Regions from separate parts of the Pseudomonas artemisiae genome, predicted to be linked through region 1. Evidence: predicted binding sites of a transcription regulator. Region 1 holds the regulator's gene; each other region holds the start of a gene.
The links. Region 1 encodes FliA, which starts transcription of late flagellar genes. Its sites were predicted from a motif close to CTAAAGTTTNNNNNNNNNNNGCCGNTAA; they were not measured.
Positions count from the first base shown of each region.

Region 2: a site for FliA is predicted at 2,963-2,990, ahead of ACWKV4_RS09860 (methyl-accepting chemotaxis protein). Genes of this name have one in related genera too.
Region 3: a site for FliA is predicted at 2,579-2,606, ahead of motA (flagellar motor stator protein MotA). Genes of this name have one in related genera too.
Region 4: a site for FliA is predicted at 3,154-3,181, ahead of ACWKV4_RS07840 (methyl-accepting chemotaxis protein). Genes of this name have one in related genera too.

Region 1 is NZ_JBSKHS010000009.1:28,568-33,131, forward strand. It holds gene flhF (flagellar biosynthesis GTPase FlhF) at 1-158, shown strand, start outside; gene fleN (flagellar synthesis regulator FleN) at 362-1,195, shown strand; gene fliA (RNA polymerase sigma factor FliA) at 1,192-1,941, shown strand; gene ACWKV4_RS12175 (chemotaxis response regulator CheY) at 2,114-2,488, shown strand; gene ACWKV4_RS12180 (protein phosphatase CheZ) at 2,506-3,294, shown strand; gene ACWKV4_RS12185 (chemotaxis protein CheA) at 3,381-4,564, shown strand, end outside.
Region 2 is NZ_JBSKHS010000006.1:172,305-176,868, reverse strand. It holds gene ACWKV4_RS09870 (SMP-30/gluconolactonase/LRE family protein) at 1-720, shown strand, start outside; gene ACWKV4_RS09865 (GNAT family N-acetyltransferase) at 707-1,216, opposite strand; gene ACWKV4_RS09860 (methyl-accepting chemotaxis protein) at 1,296-2,915, opposite strand; gene ACWKV4_RS09855 (heme-binding protein) at 3,033-3,437, opposite strand; gene ACWKV4_RS09850 (RidA family protein) at 3,480-3,833, opposite strand; gene ACWKV4_RS09845 (FAD/NAD(P)-dependent oxidoreductase) at 3,849-4,564, opposite strand, start outside.
Region 3 is NZ_JBSKHS010000020.1:152-4,715, reverse strand. It holds gene asd (archaetidylserine decarboxylase) at 1-145, opposite strand, end outside; gene ACWKV4_RS18415 (rhodanese-like domain-containing protein) at 156-971, opposite strand; gene ACWKV4_RS18410 (HDOD domain-containing protein) at 1,017-2,537, opposite strand; gene motA (flagellar motor stator protein MotA) at 2,670-3,521, shown strand; gene motB (flagellar motor protein MotB) at 3,525-4,564, shown strand, end outside.
Region 4 is NZ_JBSKHS010000005.1:63,556-68,119, forward strand. It holds gene ACWKV4_RS07835 (ribonucleotide-diphosphate reductase subunit beta) at 195-1,433, shown strand; gene ACWKV4_RS07840 (methyl-accepting chemotaxis protein) at 1,481-3,106, opposite strand; gene ACWKV4_RS07845 (carbohydrate kinase family protein) at 3,361-4,266, shown strand; gene ACWKV4_RS07850 (ATP-dependent Clp protease proteolytic subunit) at 4,273-4,564, opposite strand, start outside.

The DNA of each region.
Region 1 (4,564 bases):
CCGATGGCCCACGTATTCCAGACGACCTTCACCTGCCCCGCAAGCACCAGTTGGTGAGCCGCGCGGTGAACGTCCAGATGCAGGAAGAGCCGAGCGAGGAGGCCATGGCCGACATGTTCGCCGACCTGTATCACAGCCCTAGCAAGCGCGCGGGTTGAGGGCATGACAATGAATGAATGCATGCGCAAGTGGTTGCGCGACAGCAGGCCAAAGGGCTTGCTGAATGGTTTGAAACCTACCTGCATCACGCGCGGCAAGCCGTCGAAGCACTTAGGTGTGCAACGGTGTTGTCGTGCCGGTTCGCCACAAGGGCGGCCCGGCGGTGGTGTAGCCAGCGTCTCAGTGACAAGGTAAAAAACGAATGGGCAGCATGCATCCCGTACAGGTGATTGCGGTGACCGGCGGCAAAGGCGGCGTCGGCAAGACAAACGTGTCAGTGAACCTCTCATTGGCATTGGCCGAACTCGGCCGGCGGGTGATGCTGCTGGACGCTGACCTGGGCCTGGCCAACGTCGATGTGCTGCTGGGCCTTACCCCTAAACGCACCCTGGCCGACGTGATCGAGGGCCGCTGCGATCTGCGCGACGTGCTGTTGCAGGGCCCGGGCGGCATTCGCATCGTGCCCGCGGCCTCCGGTACCCAGACCATGGTGCACCTGACCCCCGCGCAGCATGCCGGGCTGATCCAGGCCTTTAGCGAAATCGGTGACAACCTGGATGTGCTGGTGATCGATACCGCGGCCGGGATTGGTGATTCGGTCGTCAGCTTTGTCCGTGCGGCCCAGGAAGTGTTGCTGGTGGTGTGCGATGAACCTACCTCCATCACCGACGCTTACGCGCTGATCAAGCTGCTTAACCGTGACTACGGCATGAACCGCTTCCGTGTACTGGCCAACATGGCTCAAAGCCCTCAGGAAGGGCGGAACCTGTTTGCCAAACTGACCAAGGTGACGGACCGCTTTCTGGACGTCGCCCTCCAATATGTGGGCGCGGTGCCGTATGACGAAACCGTGCGCAAGGCCGTACAGAAGCAACGCGCTGTGTACGAAGCCTTCCCACGCTCGAAATGCGCTCTGGCCTTCAAGGCCATCGCCCAGAAGGTGGATACCTGGCCGCTGCCCGCCAACCCGCGGGGGCACTTGGAATTCTTCGTCGAACGTTTGGTACAGCAAACCAGTGCGGGGCCTGTCTCATGAGCGCCAGTGGATACCGGATGTACAACAATGCTTCTCGGCAATCGCAGCAGCATGAACTGATCGAGCGCTATGCCCCTTTGGTCAAGCGGATCGCCTACCACCTACTGGCACGGCTACCGGCCAGCGTTCAGGTGGAGGACTTGATCCAAGCGGGAATGATCGGGCTGCTGGAGGTCGCCAACAAATACGATTCCAGCAAAGGGGCCAGTTTCGAAACCTACGCCGGCATTCGAATTCGCGGCGCCATGCTCGATGAAGTACGTAAAGGCGACTGGGCACCGCGCTCGGTACACCGCAATACCCGCACCGTGAGTGAGGCAATCAGAAAGATTGAAGCGCGAACCGGGCGTGACGCTAAAGATCACGAGGTTGCTGCCGAACTCAACATGAAGATCGATGAATATTATTCGATCCTCAATGACACACTGGGCAGCCGCCTGTTCAGCTTTGACGACCTGCTTCAGGACGGCGAGCATGAAGGGCTGCACGAACACGGCGCCAGTGGTAGTGGCGAACCGGCCCGAGGCCTGGAGGACGAGCGCTTCCAAACAGCCTTGGCCGACGCCATCGCCAACTTGCCGGAACGTGAACGCCTGGTGCTGGCGTTGTATTACGACGAGGAGCTTAACCTCAAGGAAATCGGCGAAGTGCTTGGGGTGAGTGAGTCCCGGGTGAGCCAGCTACACAGCCAATGCGCCGCGCGCTTGCGCAGCCGCCTTGGCGAATGGCGGGCCGCCGCGCGGTAAACAGTGCCGTGACAGTAGGGCTTGCTCGCGATGGTCTTCGCTTTGGCGTTGTGGCTGGTCGCGGGCAGGCCCTCTTGTTGCGGGGTGTAGCGCATACATAACGAATTCGATTGATTGCGCGTCCCGGAGCGGGCGTGTTTGAGACTGCTTGGAGGTCTACTTGGACAAGAACATGAAAATCCTCATCGTTGACGATTTCTCGACGATGCGGCGGATCATTAAAAACCTGCTGCGCGATCTGGGCTTTACGAATACCTCCGAAGCCGACGATGGCGTCACTGCTTTGCCGATGCTGCTAAACGGCAGTTTCGATTTCCTGGTCACCGACTGGAACATGCCAGGCATGACAGGCATCGACCTGCTGCGCCAGGTCCGTGCCGATGACCGCCTCAAGCACCTTCCCGTGCTAATGGTCACCGCCGAAGCCAAGCGCGAGCAGATCATCGAAGCGGCCCAGGCCGGGGTCAACGGTTATGTGGTCAAGCCATTCACCGCACAGGTCCTTAAAGAGAAGATTGAAAAAATCTTCGAACGCGTGAACAGCTAAGGCCGCCAGGGGGCGCTATGGAGTCCAGAAATCTGCCGTTGGGTGAGTTTGAAAACACCCTGAAAACCCATGCCCGCCGATTGGTCGACAGCCTTGAAAAAGGCCAGTTTGGCGAAGCGGTGCAGCTGATTCACGAGCTTAACCAGACCCGGGATCGTGGCCTGTACCAGGAAGTGGGCAAGCTGACCCGCGAGCTGCACAGCGCCATCGTCAATTTCCAGATCGACCCACGGTCTCCCAAGGCCGAGGAGGTGTCGCAGATTACCGACGCTACCGAGCGCCTGGACTACGTAGTGCGCCTGACGGAAAACGCCGCCAACCGCACCATGGACCTGGTAGAGCAAAGCACGCCGGTGGTCCATGGGTTGGAAGAAGACGCCAAGGCACTGCGTGCCGATTGGCAGCGGTTCATGCGCCGCGAAGTGCAGGCCGATGAGTTTCGCGAACTGGTCAAGCGCGTGGATGGCTTTTTGGCGCGCAGTGAAAGCGACGCCAGCGCGCTCTCTTCTCATCTCAATGATATTTTGCTTGCCCAGGATTACCAGGACCTCACCGGCCAGGTGATCAAGCGGGTGACGACCCTGGTCACCGACGTGGAATCTAACCTGCTCAAGCTGGTGCTCATGGCCAGCCAGGTAGACCGGTTCGCGGGCATCGAGCACGACGCCGAAAGCATGCGTCAGGAAAAAAATCCTGAAAAAGACACCTCTCGGGGTGAAGGTCCGCAGATCCATGCCGATAAGCGTGAAGACGTCGTATCCGGTCAGGACGATGTGGACGATCTGCTTTCCAGCCTGGGCTTCTGACGCGGGTTTAGCAGGTTCGTCGAACAGGTGCTAACGCGCGCCATCCAGGCCGGATGTCATTTCTAAGAACCCCAGGGAGCACCCACATGAGCTTCGGCGCCGATGAAGAAATCCTCCAGGACTTCCTGGTAGAGGCCGGCGAGATCCTCGAGCAGTTATCCGAGCAATTGGTAGAGCTGGAAAGCCGACCCGATGACGCGAACCTGCTCAATGCGATTTTTCGTGGTTTTCATACCGTCAAGGGCGGCGCCGGCTTTCTTCAGCTCAATGAGCTCGTGGAATGCTGCCACATCGCCGAAAACGTGTTCGACATCCTTCGTAAAGGTGAGCGCCGGGTTGACTCCGAGCTCATGGACGTGGTGCTCGAAGCACTCGATACCGTCAACAGCATGTTTGGCCAAGTGCGTGAACGTGCGCCGCTGACCCCCGCCACGCCTGAACTGCTGGCCGCACTGGCTCGCCTAGCCGAACCAGCCGGCGCCCAACCGCTGGTGGCACAGGCGCCAGCACCGGCACCGATGGCCGATGCAGGCTTCGATGCCTTGATGGACAGCCTGGACAGCACGGCTGAGGCCACGGTCGAGGGTGATGAAATCACTGATTCGGAATTCGAATCGCTGCTCGATCAGTTGCACGGCAAAGGCCAGTTCGCCCCCAACGCTGCTGCCCCTGCCGCCGTGTCTGCCGCGTCAGGTACCAGCTCGGACGAAATCACCGACTCTGAGTTCGAGGCGTTGCTCGACCAACTGCACGGCAAAGGCAGCTTCGCGGCGGATAACCTGCCTAGCACGCCCCAGGCCACTGCTACACCTGCCGCGCCAGCGGTAGCCAGTGGTGACCTGATCACTGATAACGAATTCGAAGCCCTGCTGGATCAACTTCACGGCAAGGGCAAGTTCAGCGCCGAAGGTGCAGACACCGGAACCACCCCGGCGCCTGCCGCCGCCCCCAAAGCGGCCGCCCCTGCGCCTGCCGCGGCGCCGGTGGCCAAAGCTGAGCCTGCGCGGGCCGCCGCGCCTGCCGCTGCCCCAGCAGCGCGGCCTGCGCCGCCGCCGGAAAAGCCCGCCGCCAGCGAAGCGGAAACCACCGTGCGGGTAGATACCGCCCGGCTGGACGAAATCATGAACATGGTGGGCGAACTGGTGCTGGTGCGTAACCGCCTGGTGCGCCTTGGCCTCAACAGCAATGACGAGGCCATGTCCAAGGCTGTTTCCAACCTGGACGTAGTGACTGCCGACCTGCAAACCGCGGTAATGAAAACCCGCATGCA
Region 2 (4,564 bases), on a different contig from region 1:
ATGGACCGCCAGGGGCGCTTGATCGTCTGTGAAGGGTCGACCACTGGCACCGAAGGCCGACGCGTGACCCGTACCGAGTACAACGGCAGCATCACCGTGTTGGCGGACCAGTACGAGGGCAAGCGTTTCAATTCGCCCAACGACGTGGTCGTGAAGCGCGACGGTTCGATCTGGTTCACCGACCCGCCCTTCCAAACCAACGATTACGAGGGGCATAAAATCACCCCGGAGCTGCCCGACGCGGTGTACCGTATTGATGGCGAAACCCTGAAGGTTACGCGGGTGATCGAGAACCTGGCCGGGCCGAATGGGCTCTGCTTCTCACCGGACGAGCGCACCTTCTATGTGGTCGAAGCCCGGGCCAAACCCAACCGCTTGGTGTGGGCCTATGGGGTAAACGCCGATGGCACCCTGGGCGAGCGCCGCAAACATATCGAGGCGCTGGAGTACGGCGCCCTGGATGGCATCAAGTGTGATGAAGACGGCAACCTGTGGTGTGGCTGGGGCAGCTCGGGTGCCAAAGAAGCCAAGCCCGAAGCACTGGATGGGGTCAAGGTGTTCAACCCCGCGGGCAAAGCCATCGGGCACATTCACCTGCCCGAACGCTGCCCTAACCTGTGCTTCGGCGGCGCCAAGGGCAACCGCCTGTTTATGGCCAGCTCACACTCAGTGTACGCGCTGTATGTGAACACCCACGACGCTACCTTCAACCAAGGCTAGCCAGCGCCCGTTGCATATGGGTGGTTTGCCACTGCGGGTCAGGGTCTATCAGGGTTACCTCGAAGCCCTGGCGTTGCCAGAACCGCACCGCGCCGGGCAGGAACGGGTGGGTATGCAGGTACAGCACCTGCACCCCATCCGTTACCGCCTGGGCCTGCAACGCGCTCAATAGCTGCTGCGCCACGCCAGCCCTGCGATAGGCCGGCAGCACGAACAAACGTACGATCTCCACCACCTTCAGGCCTGGGTAAGGCAAGGCCGGGAAGCGCCGGTCATACGGCAGGTAGCCGATGACCCCCACTACACGCTCCTGATCGCGGGCTATCCGCAAGCGCCCTTCGCCGCGCAGGTATACCTGCGCGAAGGCTGCCAAGTCGGCCGGGACAGGCGTGCCTGTAAGTTGGGGGAAGGTGATTGCTCGCGCCGCTAGCAGGAACTGTAGCACCTCGTCGGTCGAGTCGGGGTGGGGGCTTTCAATGCTAACGGGGCCAATCACGGGGCGTTCCTGTAGGGCTGGGTGGGCGCCCAGTGTAGGCTCGCCCGCCGTGCATTTATAACCCCTTGTTCCTGGCCTGCTAGACCTTGAAGTTTTTCACCAGGCCGCCCAGGTCGCTGGCCAACCGCGCCAGTTCCTGGCTGGCGCTATGGGTTTGCTCGGCGCCAGCAGAGGTGCGGATGGACAGGTCGCGGATGCGCACCAGGTTCTGGTCCACTTCACGGGCCACTTTTGCCTGTTCCTCGGCGGCGCTGGCGATGACCCTATTGCGCTCGTCGATGCCAGCCACCGCCTGGGAGATGATCCGCAGCGCTTCGTTGGCTTCCCGGGCCTGGGCCTGGGTCGAGCGGGCCTGATCGGCGCTGGTGAGCAATGCGTCCACGGTTTGGGTAGTGCCCACCTGGATGGTACCGATCATGGCTTCGATCTCACGGGTGGACTCACCGGTGCGGTGCGCCAAGGAGCGTACTTCGTCGGCTACCACGGCAAAGCCACGGCCGGCTTCACCGGCGCGGGCAGCTTCAATGGCGGCATTGAGCGCCAACAGGTTGGTTTGGTCGGCCACGGCGCGGATCACATCCAACACCTTGCTGATGCTATGGGTTTGCTCGGCCAACTGAGTGGCTTGGCCAGAGGCGTCCAGTACGTTATCGGTCAGTGTGCCGATGGCGCCGAGGGTCGCGTCCAGCTCCGCCTGGCCGGTGCGGGCCGAATCACTGGCAATGCGCGAATCCGCCGACGCCGACACGGCATTGGACGCCACCTCTTCCACGGCTTGGGTCATTTCAGTCACGGCAGTGGCGGCCATTTCGATTTCCTGGTTCTGTTGACCCAGGCCACTGGCGCTTTCGCTCATGACCGCGCTCATTTCCTCGCTGGCCGAGGCCAGTTGCTGGGCAGAGTTACTGATCTGGTCCAGGGTGCTGCGCAACGTGGCCTGCATGGCCGCCATGGCACCGAGCAACTGGGCGGGCTCGTCCTTGCCAGAGGCATCCAGGGTACCTGTAAGGTCGCCCCCGGCGATGCGCCGCGCCGCTGCCACCGCGGTTTGGATTGGGCCGGTAAGGCTACGGGTCATGCCCCAGGACAGCAGGATGGTCAGGCCCAGGGCAATAAGAATGGTCACGATGATCACGTTGCGGGTTTCAACGTAGATCGCGCTGCCAAGGGCGTCATGAGCCTTGGATTCGGCCAGGTTCTGCTCGCGCAGCGCGTTGGCCAGCTCGTACATCTTGCGACCGTCCACGGCCATGCCCTGGCTCACCAAGTCGCGCGCGCCCTCCATGTCCCCGGTGCTTACCATGGCGGCTATCCGGTCGGCGCCATCGGCGTAACTTTTGTACACCCGGCGCAACTCTTCGAAATTGGCCCGCTCACTGTCGGGGCCGACCATGGGCTGGTATTGAACAAGCAGGTCTTCTACCAGCCCACCCATTTTATGGATGCCCTCTTGGGTTTGCGCAACGGTTGCTGGCACGGCGATCATTCGAAGCACTTCGATACGCACCCTGGTCAACTGTAAGGCGAGGGCGTTACTGGCGAGGATGCCAGGGATATTCTCGGTAGAGAGGTACTGGGCCTCGGTATGCATCTTCGAGGCCTGGTACAGGCTTGACAGGCCGAGTACGGCGACAATCGCAGAAATTAAGCCAAAGCAGAGAATGCTGCGTTTGGCGATATTCAGAGCGCGTAGGTTCATAGGTAAGCAGTCCGTTGGGGCGGTGCTAACAGCACCCAGAGTTCACCCTAACGGCTGCAAAGGCCAAATCTTGAGCGCAACGCCTGGCGTGCACGGCCACTGCCCACCTGTGAACGCTCAACCGCCCAGGGTCGCGGCGCCTGCCTTGGCCACTTGTGCGTCTTGGTCGGCCTTTACACCCGACACCCCTACCGCGCCCACCACCTGACCCTCGAACAGGATTGGCACGCCCCCTTCAAGGGAGGTGAGCAATGGCGCGCTTAGGAATGCACTGCGCCCACCATTGACCATGTCTTCATAGCCTTTGGTTTCACGCCGCCCCAAGGCCGCGCTACGGGCTTTTTCAGTAGCAATGTACGAAGCGATGGGGCTTGCCCCGTCCAGGCGCAAAAAAGCCAGGGGGTGACCACCGTCGTCTACCACGGCGATGGCGACCGCCCAACCCTGGGCCTGGGCATGGGTGCTGGCGGCAGTGAGGATTTGCTGGGCTTCGAGTTGCCCTAGTACGGCTTTGGTTTCCATGGACAGGTGCTCACGGCGAAATAAAGAACGTTAAGGTACAGCCTACACCGCTGCGGTGACGATGATTTCCACCAGCAGGTCAGGGTCGTCGAAGGCGACTTGGCAGGTGGCGCGAGCCGGGCGCCCAGCGTCACCCAGCCACTGGGACCACTGTGCATTCATTGCCTCCAGGTCACGGGCCATCTGGGCCATCCATATGTGTACCGAGAGCAACCGGCTGCGGTCGGTGCCTGCTTGTTCGAGCAACTCGTCGATACGGGCCAGCACTTGCGCCGTTTGCCCTGCCGCGTCCTGAGTGCAATCGGCAGGCGCCACCCCAGCCAGCCACGCGACGTTATTGTGAACCACCACCCGACTCAAGCGGGCGTTGGGTTGGTGACGGGTAATCTCGGTCATGGGGGTAATACCTCATTAAGGTGACTGGAAAGGTGATTGCTCACTGGCCAATTCGGCCAGGGTGATTGGGGTAAGCGGTGGGCGGATACGGTAATAGCCCACCTGTGCCGGGCTAAGGCCGTGGGCATCGGCCAGCAGGCGGGTGACGCTCAGGCCGCATTGGCGCCCCTGGCACGGGCCCATGCCGCAGCGCCCGTAGGCCTTGGCTTGATTCGGGCCCAGGCAGCCCAAAGCGGCGTAGTGGCGAACGTCTCCGGCGGTGACCTCCTCACAGCGGCAGACAATGGTGCGGTCGGCCGGTGCCAGGTACGCCGGGCGCGGCGCGTACACGGTATCGAGAAAAGCCCGTGCGCTACGCTGCCGTGCCAGGCGTTGCCGCCATGGCTTGGCCTGGGCTGTAGCCGCACGGGCACTGAGTCGCCCCAGCGCCTGGGCAATGCCAATGGCCACCACGCGCCCCTGCAGTTCGGCGACCTGCGCGCCTTCGATGCCAGCGCCGTCGCCAGCCACGAAACAGCCCGCTACGCTCAGTTCGCCCCACAGGTTTTGCTCGGCTACCCAGCACTGCTGGCGCTCATCCCAACGGTGAGTGGCCTGCAAGGCCTGGGTCGGCTGGGTATTGGGCACTACGCCTTGGTGCAGCAGAATCAGGCGGCTAGCCACCTGATGCTCGCGCCCTGCGCTGAAAAACCGCAGGCCTTCGGCATGGTTCTGGCCGTCGATACGCAAAT
Region 3 (4,564 bases), on a different contig from region 1:
TGTCCACGTTGAAGTGACGCACGAACCAGGTAGTGAAGGCGTTTTTCAACCAGCGGGCGCGGCACTCGGCCACGCAGCCAGCCAGCCGCGACAGCAAATGGTGAGGCAGCAGATACTGAGAGAGGATGAACAAGCGATCTTTCATGGATAGCCCTTTAGACTTCGACAGGGGTGTCGGGTGAATTGCCCCACTCACCCCAAGACCCGGCATAGGCTTTGACCCGCGGGTAGCCCAGCGCCTTGGCGGCCAGATAAGTGAAGCCAGACCGGTGGTGGGTCTGGCAGTGAGTGATAATTTCTTTATCGGGGGTAATCCCTAGCGCTTCAAGCACTTGCGGGAGGTCCTGGCGCAAGCGCAACGCGCGCGAGGGGTCCATGCCTGCTGTCCATTCGAAGTTAACCGCCCCGGGAATGTGCCCGCCACGTGCCGCCACGCGTTTCTCCCCGGAGTATTCCAAGGGCCCCCGGGCATCCCAGATGGCCAGGTCTGGCGCGCCCAGGCGCTCGCGCAGGTAATCGAGGGTAGCGGTTGGGCCTTCGTGCAGAGTAATGGACGCCTCCCCCGACAACGGCGCGGGCACATCGGTACTCAATTCAAGACCCTCGGCCTGCCAGGCCAACAGGCCGCCATTGAGGTAGTGATAGCGGCTGTGGCCGATAACGTCCAGCAGCCAGATAAATCGACCGGCCCAGCCACCACCTTCGTCGTCGTACACCACGTAGGTCACGTTCGGGCCATGGCCCAGTTCGCCGAACAGCTCACGCAGCGCTTGGATATCGGGCAGCAGGCCAGGCGCTGGCGGGGTACCTAGTTGAGTGCGGGCCGGTGCAACGAAACGGGCGCCGGGTATATGCCCAGCGCTATAACGTGCCTGGCTGGTGAGGTCGACCACCACCACACCCGGCGCGTGCAGCCTAGGCACTAGGTCGGAGGGTTCGATGACCAGCCCAAGGCCGGAGAAATCAGCCATGAGTACGCTCCACGGTTTGATCAAAGCAAGATTGTAACGCAACCACTACTGCCTGCGGTTACTGAAGGCCACGAGCGCACGCTCGATGCACTGCGAAGTTTTGGTAAAGGCTTGCACGCTGGTCTCGGCCATGGGCAAGCCGCCTTGGTCAGCCAGCAACAGCATCAACACTCGATTTTGGCTGGCAATGGAGCGCAGCAGCAAATGCTCGCCGCGAAACATTACCCGCAGGCTGGCTGGGATCAGCCGTGACAGCGAAGCGTTGTTCTGTGGCGTCAAACGCAATTGACCTGGGCGCTCCACCAAACGCTGCAGCAACGGTGCGTGAGCCAGGGCCATGCTTAGCTCGGAGGCGACCTTCGGTAGCCCGGCGATCTGATGCACGCGCAGATTGGCCTGAGCTTTATCGACCATTAGCAAGGCAATACGGCGCATGCCGCAGGCCTGCAGGGCTTCAACGGCTACGCCGGTAAGGTGCAAAGCGTTGTTGAACGCACTGGGCTCGGCCAGCAGTGTGGCGCAGTGCCGCCGCCATAGCGCCAGGGCTTGAGGGCTAGGGCCAGGCATAGGTAGCAACCCGGCGTGCAGTCGCCGCTCTCCGGCCGGCCAGGGCAAGGCGACCGCCGGGTGCCATAGCTCCGGATCGGCATGAGCATGGGCGCTTTGGACCGCCAGGGTGTGGGTCTGCTGCTGAACCTGTTCCAGCGGCGCCTGAGTATAAAGGGCCAGCAGCTGTTGCCAGCGCAGCACATGGGGGGTGTACCAGCCCTGTTCGCACGCCAGGGCCAGCCCATTGGCCAACAGCACGGTCATGGCCGGCTGGCTCAGCCAGCGGTACAGGTCGGGGTTGGCGTCGAGCTGGCGCTGCTGGTCAAGGGGATCTTGGTCGTGCCGGGCGATCAGCAAGCTCCTGGCCAAGGCGCGGCGCTCCAGTGTAAGGGCGCGGTAACCCTGCAGCACCCAGGCCGGCAGCCGCCAGTACTCGGCCAGCGCCATGCACAGGTCCAGTATGCGCACTCCAAATAGCTCGCGCTCCACCTGGGCGGGGTTCTCGCCTTTATGCAGCACCCGCAGGTCCCACTCTTCGAACAACTTCGGCTCGGTCATCGCCAGCGGCCACAGCGGGGCGAGGAACAGCAGGCTGCCCCAATGGATTTCCTGCCATAGCCTGGCCAGACGGGCGGCGAAAAAGCCGCTGGCTTGTTGGGTCGCGTGCTGGCTCACTAATTGCAGTTGGCGCAACGGCAACGGGATCGCGGCAGGCTCAAGGGCCGGTACACGTGCCAATAGTTCGCCAATGCGCTTGAGGCCCAAGCGGTTCAGTGCTATCTCCAAGCTTTCGGCGGGTTCCACGAGGGCGTTGCTGGCTTGCAGGTTGGCTTCACGTATCACGTTAAGCACCAACGCCGGACTGCCTTGCATGCATTCAGCAATGTCTCGCAGCGAACTACGGCTATCGTTGAGTACGGCGCATACGCGTTCGTGGCTCGCCCTTGGCACCGGAATACGTACGTTACCCAATGACTTAACCCATGCCTCGATGTTCTGCTGCCTGACTACTGACATAAGGAAGCGCGCTCGCTCAACTAGTTTTTAACGAATGGTCACTATAGTCTGGCGCGGGTCTGCCGATAGGTAGAAGCAGAGATTGAAACGGCCCCGCGCCAGTTTTTCCACGTTTCGAAGTGTTCCTGACCTATGGCTAAAATTATCGGCATCATCGTCGTATTCGCGAGTGTTCTCGGCGGGTACGTCCTTTCCCACGGGAAAATCGCGGCCTTGATCCAGCCTTACGAGGTGTTGATCATCGGGGGCGCTTGCCTTGGCGCGTTCTTGCAGGCCAACCCAGGCTACATGACCATGCACGTCCTCAAGAAATCCTTGAAGATGTTCAAGTCTCGGTTTACCCACGCCTTCTACCTTGAAGTGCTGGGGTTGATCTATGAAATCCTCAACAAGAGCCGCCGTGAAGGCATGATGGCCATTGAAGGCGATATCGAAGATGCCGCCGCCAGCCCGATTTTCGCCAAGTACCCTGCGGTGCTCAATGATGCCCGCATGACTGCATTCATTTGCGATTACTTGCGTATCATGTCTTCAGGCAACATGGCACCCCATGAGCTTGAAGGCCTGTTCGACATGGAATTGCTGAGCATGAAAGAAGAGCTTGAGCACCCTTCCCATGCCGTGCAGGGCATCGCCGACGGCTTACCAGGTTTCGGTATCGTGGCCGCGGTATTGGGTATCGTAGTGACGATGGCTTCCCTTGGTGACGGCGATAAGGCAGCCATCGGTGGTCACGTGGGCGCGGCCCTGGTCGGTACCTTCTTCGGTATTCTCGCCGCTTATGGGTTCTTCGGCCCGCTGTCCACTACCTTGGGCCACGACGCCAAGGAAGAAATGAACGTATTCGAGGCTATCAAGGCTTCGCTGGTGGCCTCGGCTTCCGGCATGCCGCCTACCCTGGCGGTAGAGTTCGGGCGCAAGGTGCTGTACCCAGCACACCGCCCTAGCTTCGCCGAGCTTGAACAAGCAGTGCGCGGTCGCTAAGCCATGGAAAATAATCAGCCGATCATCGTCAAGCGCGTAAAGCGCTTTGGCGGCGGGCACCATGGGGGTGCCTGGAAAATTGCCTTCGCCGACTTCGCTACCGCGATGATGGCGTTCTTCCTGGTGCTGTGGCTGTTGTCTGAAGCCACCCCCGAGCAGAAGCTGGCTATTGCCGGCTATTTCAAGGACCCGATCGGCTTTACTGAAAGCGGCTCACCTTATGTGATCGACCTGGGCGGCTCGCCACAGCTGGCGCCGGACCACACCCTCAATCCGGAAACAAAGGACGCCCCGCCCAGGCCCGAGGCTGAAAGCCAGGTCACCCCGAACGAGGCGGAGAATATTGCGGAGAAGATCGAGAAAGACCGCCTCGAGCTGCTGTTGCAAGAGTTGCAGAACAAGGTCGACGAGAACCCGCAGCTGCAGAAATTCAAGGACCAGATCCTGTTCGAGATCACTCAGGACGGCCTGCGTATCCAGATCATGGACGCCGAGAACCGGCCAATGTTCGACCTGGGCAGCGCGCGGCTCAAGTCGTACTTCGAAGACATACTGTTAGCCATGGCTGACACCATCAAGGAAGTACCCAACAAAGTCAGCATCAGTGGCCACACCGATGCCAAGCCGTACGCGGCCAGCGCGGATTTTGGCAACTGGGAGCTGTCTGCCAACCGTGCCAACGCGGCTCGGCGCGCCTTGGTGACCGGCAGCTATCCTGAGGGGCAAATCGCCCGGGTGGTGGGTTATGGCTCGTCGTCGCTATTCGACCGCAAGAATCCGTTGAACCCGGTGAACCGGCGGATTGACATCATCGTGTTGACCAAGAAGGCCCAGCGCGATATCGAAGGAGAACAGCCGCCGCCGAGCGACGCCACGCCGCCTGCGGCGCCCACGGCCCCTGCGCCATCTGGCGCCGCCGCACCCGCTTCCCAACCCACGGCTACACCTGTAGCAGAGCAAAACCCTACAGTGCAGCCACGGGAGTTGCGGGAAAAGCTCAACATCTTCGACAGCGGCGCGCTGAAGATGGAAACACCGGCAGG
Region 4 (4,564 bases), on a different contig from region 1:
GCCTATCATGGCGTGGCCCCAGCCAGGCCTGGTAAGTGAGCGCTGTGCTCGCTAAAGCAACCCGATTCGCCGCTGGCCCTTGAACGTTCGAACCGTTTTTTACCCTCGTAGGCGCGCCCCTTTGGGGCAGGCGTTGACGCGCTAATTTTAATCTCAATGAGGCCACCAGGCGGCCTCGTGGACAGGAGACAACCATGCTCAGTTGGGACGAATTCGACAAAGACGACGAGGCCGTGGCCACCCTTGGCGCCGGGGCAGCTGCCACCGCCATGGACAAGCTCGATAACGCCGGTAGCGAGGCCGCTCACCGGGCCCGCGAAGTGAGCGCTGCCGACAGCGCGGCAGTCGCCCGCGCCAAGGCTGCCCTCAATAGCCTGGATATTGCCGAAGGCTTGGCTGAGCTCGAAGGCTCCGCTGCCCGCGTGGCCGTCGACGAAAAGCGCATGATCAACTGCCGCGCCGACCTTAACCAATTGGTGCCTTTCAAGTACGACTGGGCTTGGCAGAAGTACCTGGACGGCTGCGCTAACCACTGGATGCCGCAAGAGGTCAACATGACCGCCGACATCGCCTTGTGGAAGAGCCCTGAAGGCCTGACCGACGACGAGCGCCGCATCGTCATGCGCAACCTGGGCTTTTTCTCTACCGCCGATTCCTTGGTCGCCAACAACCTGGCGTTGGCGGTGTACCGCCTGATCACCAACCCCGAATGCCGCCAGTACATCCTGCGCCAGGCCTTCGAAGAGGCGATCCACACCCATGCCTACCAGTACTGCATTGAATCGCTGGGCATGGATGAAGGCGAGATCTTCAACATGTACCACGAGATCCCATCGGTCGCCAAAAAAGCCGCCTGGGGCCTGAAGTACACCCGCGCCATTTCCGATCCGCAGTTCAACACCGGCACCGTGGAAACCGATAAAGAGCTGCTGCGCAACCTGATCGCCTACTACTGCGTACTTGAAGGTATTTTCTTCTATTGCGGCTTCACCCAGATCCTCTCCATGGGCCGACGCAACAAGATGACCGGCGTGGCCGAGCAGTTCCAATACATTCTGCGCGATGAATCCATGCACCTGAACTTCGGTATCGACGTGATCAACCAGATCAAGATCGAGAACCCGCACCTGTGGGATGCCGACCTCAAGGAAGAGGCCACCCAGATGATCCTTCAGGGCACCCAGCTGGAAATCGAATACGCGCGAGACACCATGCCCCGCGGCGTGTTGGGCATGAACGCGGCCATGATGGAGGACTACCTCAAGTTCATCGCCAACCGCCGCCTGTCCCAGATCGGCCTGAAGGAAGAGTACCCAGGCACCACCAACCCCTTCCCTTGGATGAGCGAGATCATGGACTTGAAAAAAGAGAAAAACTTCTTCGAAACCCGCGTGATCGAGTACCAAACCGGTGGGGCGTTGAGCTGGGATTGAGCAAGAGAGCGTCATGCTTGATTCACAGCACCGTCACTCCCCTTACCCTACAAACTAAATCGAGATACCAAGCGGTTAAGGTCTGCGGCCAGCCGCGCCAGCTCATGGCTGGACGCGCTGGTTTCGTGGGCACCGGCGGCTGTCTGTACCGAGAGGTCGCGGATGTTGACCAGGTTGCGGTCAACTTCCCGCGCCACTTGGGCCTGTTGCTCGGCGGCGCTGGCGATCACCAGGTTGCGTTCGTACATCTCGCTGATTCCCGACGTGATCGCCTCAAGCGCGGTGCCAGCGCTCTTGGCCATTTCCTGAGTTTGCTGGGCGCGGGCGGTGCTGCTTTCGATAGACATCAGGGCCTGGCTAGCACCGCTGCGCATGCTGGTGACCATTTGCTCGATTTCCTGGGTCGAATTCTGGGTGCGATGCGCCAATGCCCGCACCTCGTCCGCCACCACTGCGAAGCCTCGGCCAGACTCCCCCGCCCGAGCTGCCTCGATAGCCGCGTTCAAGGCCAACAGGTTGGTTTGCTCAGCGATTGCCCGAATCACATCTAACACCTTGCCGATGTCTTGGGACTGCCTGGCCAGTGCCTGCACCAGCGTGGAGGTGCTTTCCACTCCGGTGGACAACTGCGCGATCGCATCAATGGTTGATGACACCTTGGTTTGCCCCATTTGGGCGGCCTGATTAGAGGCCTTGGAGGCTTCCGACGTGGAGACCGCGTTGCGGGCGACTTCGTCTACCGCGGCGCTCATCTCGTTTACCGCCGTGGCGGCCTGTTCGATTTCATCGTTCTGTCGCTGTAACCCTTGCCCGGCTTGCTCGGTTACCGCGTTGAGTTCCTCTGCGGCGGCGGCAAGCTGGGTCGAGGAGCCGGATATCTCGCCCAGGGTTTCGCGCAGCCTTTGCTGCATCTGGGCGAGGGACAGTTGCAATTGGCTTACTTCATCGCGCCCCTGCACTTCGATGCTTTTGGTCAGGTCGCCCTCAGCCACATTGCAGGCAGTTTGCACGGCGCTTCTAAGTGGCAACACAATGCTGCGGGTCAGCAACCAGGCCAGGACAATAGTGACCACGGCGGCCAGGGCGATCACCAGGCTTACTACCCACTGAGAGCGGGCATACTGCTCGGTGGACGCTTTACCCTCACCCTCAATGCCTTTTCCGTATAGCTCGCCCATGGCCGCCAACTGCGCGCCGGTGCCATCGACCACGGGTTTCATATCTACCAGCAGCAGCTTGTTGAGCGCGTCTCTATCGCCGGTACGGGCTAGCACGAACGAGTCGGCCATGCCCTTTTGGTAGGCGTGAAAATCGTTGCTGAACTGACGATACAGGGTCTGTTCTTCAGGCGTGTCGATAAACGCCTCAAAGGCCTTGAGGTTTTCCATCAACGCCTTGTTACGTACCTCGTACTGGCTCATGTAGGTGTCGATGTTCTTCAGATCAGGATCCAGCGCCATGCGCAGGGAAATGGTGCGAACCCGCAGCATGTTTTCCCGGATGGTATCGACCAGGCGAATACTCGGCACCCAATTGGTTTCGATGATCACCGCCCGCTCGCGGATACTGGCCATCTTGTTCAATGAAAACAGGCCCAGGAAACCTACCATCAATGCGATCAAGCCAAAGCCGAAGGCAGCGCGTGGAGCCACTTTCCAGTTACGTAAAAGCATAATGACCTCGTGAGCCAGTACGGGTAGGGTTGTCCGCTCAAACAAGCGTATCGACCACTTATCCCTTAGCTTGAGTCAGCGGCGCCTATCGCTGGCCTCTGCCAGGGCAAAAAAGTATCGGCCCTAGGCCAGCACCGTGCTGGTCAGGCACTTGGCCGCTGGGTATGCTGCGCCTCAACGTGACCTTTACACGGGCCGCTTGTTGCCCGCGCCAGTGCTGCCCTACGTACCCTCTAACAATAAGGATTTTCTGCATGCCCCTGCCCCGTGTCGTGGTATTCGGCGAAGCGCTAACGGATATCGTGCAAACCACCCCTGGCCACTGGCGGGGCTATCCAGGGGGCGCGCCTTGGAACGTTGCGCGTACCCTTAGCCAACTTGGGGTATCAAGCGCATTCGGCGGCGCTATCAGCCAGGACTCATTGGGTGAAGAAATCGCCGAGAAATCCAGGGCTGCTGGCCTGGACATTCGGTTTATACAACGCGTAAACGCCGACCCTCTAGTGGCTATCGTGCCGTCCAGCGCGCCACCGCGGTATTTCTTCGCGGGGGAAGCGGACCTGGGTTTCGACCTCGGGCAATTACCCGAAGGCTGGTTAAACGAGGTGGAGCTGTGCCATTTCAGCTGTATCAGCCTGGCCCGGGAGCCTTTAGCTTCCCTGTTGGTAGACACCGCGAAACACGCCAAGGCCGCAGGCAAGGCCATCAGCTACGACCCTAACTGGCGTAACCTGATGACCGACCATTACCGGGAACACACCTTCCCTACCCTCGCCAGGCTCGCCACCACCATCAAGCTGTCCGACGAAGACCTTCGGCATATCTACCCCGGCCTGGATGAGCAGCAGGCCCTGAAGGAACTGCGCTACCTCAACCCGCAGGCAGACATACTGTTCACCCAGGGCGAGCGCGGGCTGGTGCTCTATACGCCACAGGCCACCTTCGAGCAACCTGCGATTCCGGTCACAGTGGCGGATACCGTAGGCGCGGGCGATGCCAGCATGGCGGGCTGGCTGGCCTCCGCGCTGTTGGGCATCACCGACCCACACCACCGCTTGAGGTTCGCGGCGGCCTGCGCGTCAGTGTCCTGTAGCCACCCTGGCGCCTATTCCCCTACCCGCAACGAAGTACAAGCGCTGATGGCTCAGGCGATGGATTAAGCGGCCTTACCCATGGACGCTGTAACTGACGGCATCGACCGGCATGGGTAGCGCGTCGATTCTGTGAATCAGGCCCGCGCTCTGGGCCTGACCAGGGTCTAGGATACGCGGCGCGGCGATCAAGCACTGGGACACATCCAAGGGAGCCCTGGCACCCTGGGTGCGCTCCTCCACGATGCGCGAATACAACTCCAGGTCGTAATCCAGGCTCATGGCGTATTCGGACATCCGCGCGTGGTCCACGGAGCCGTGCAGGTTCCAGTGAAACGGGTGGAACAAGAACTTACTGTGCTTGCAG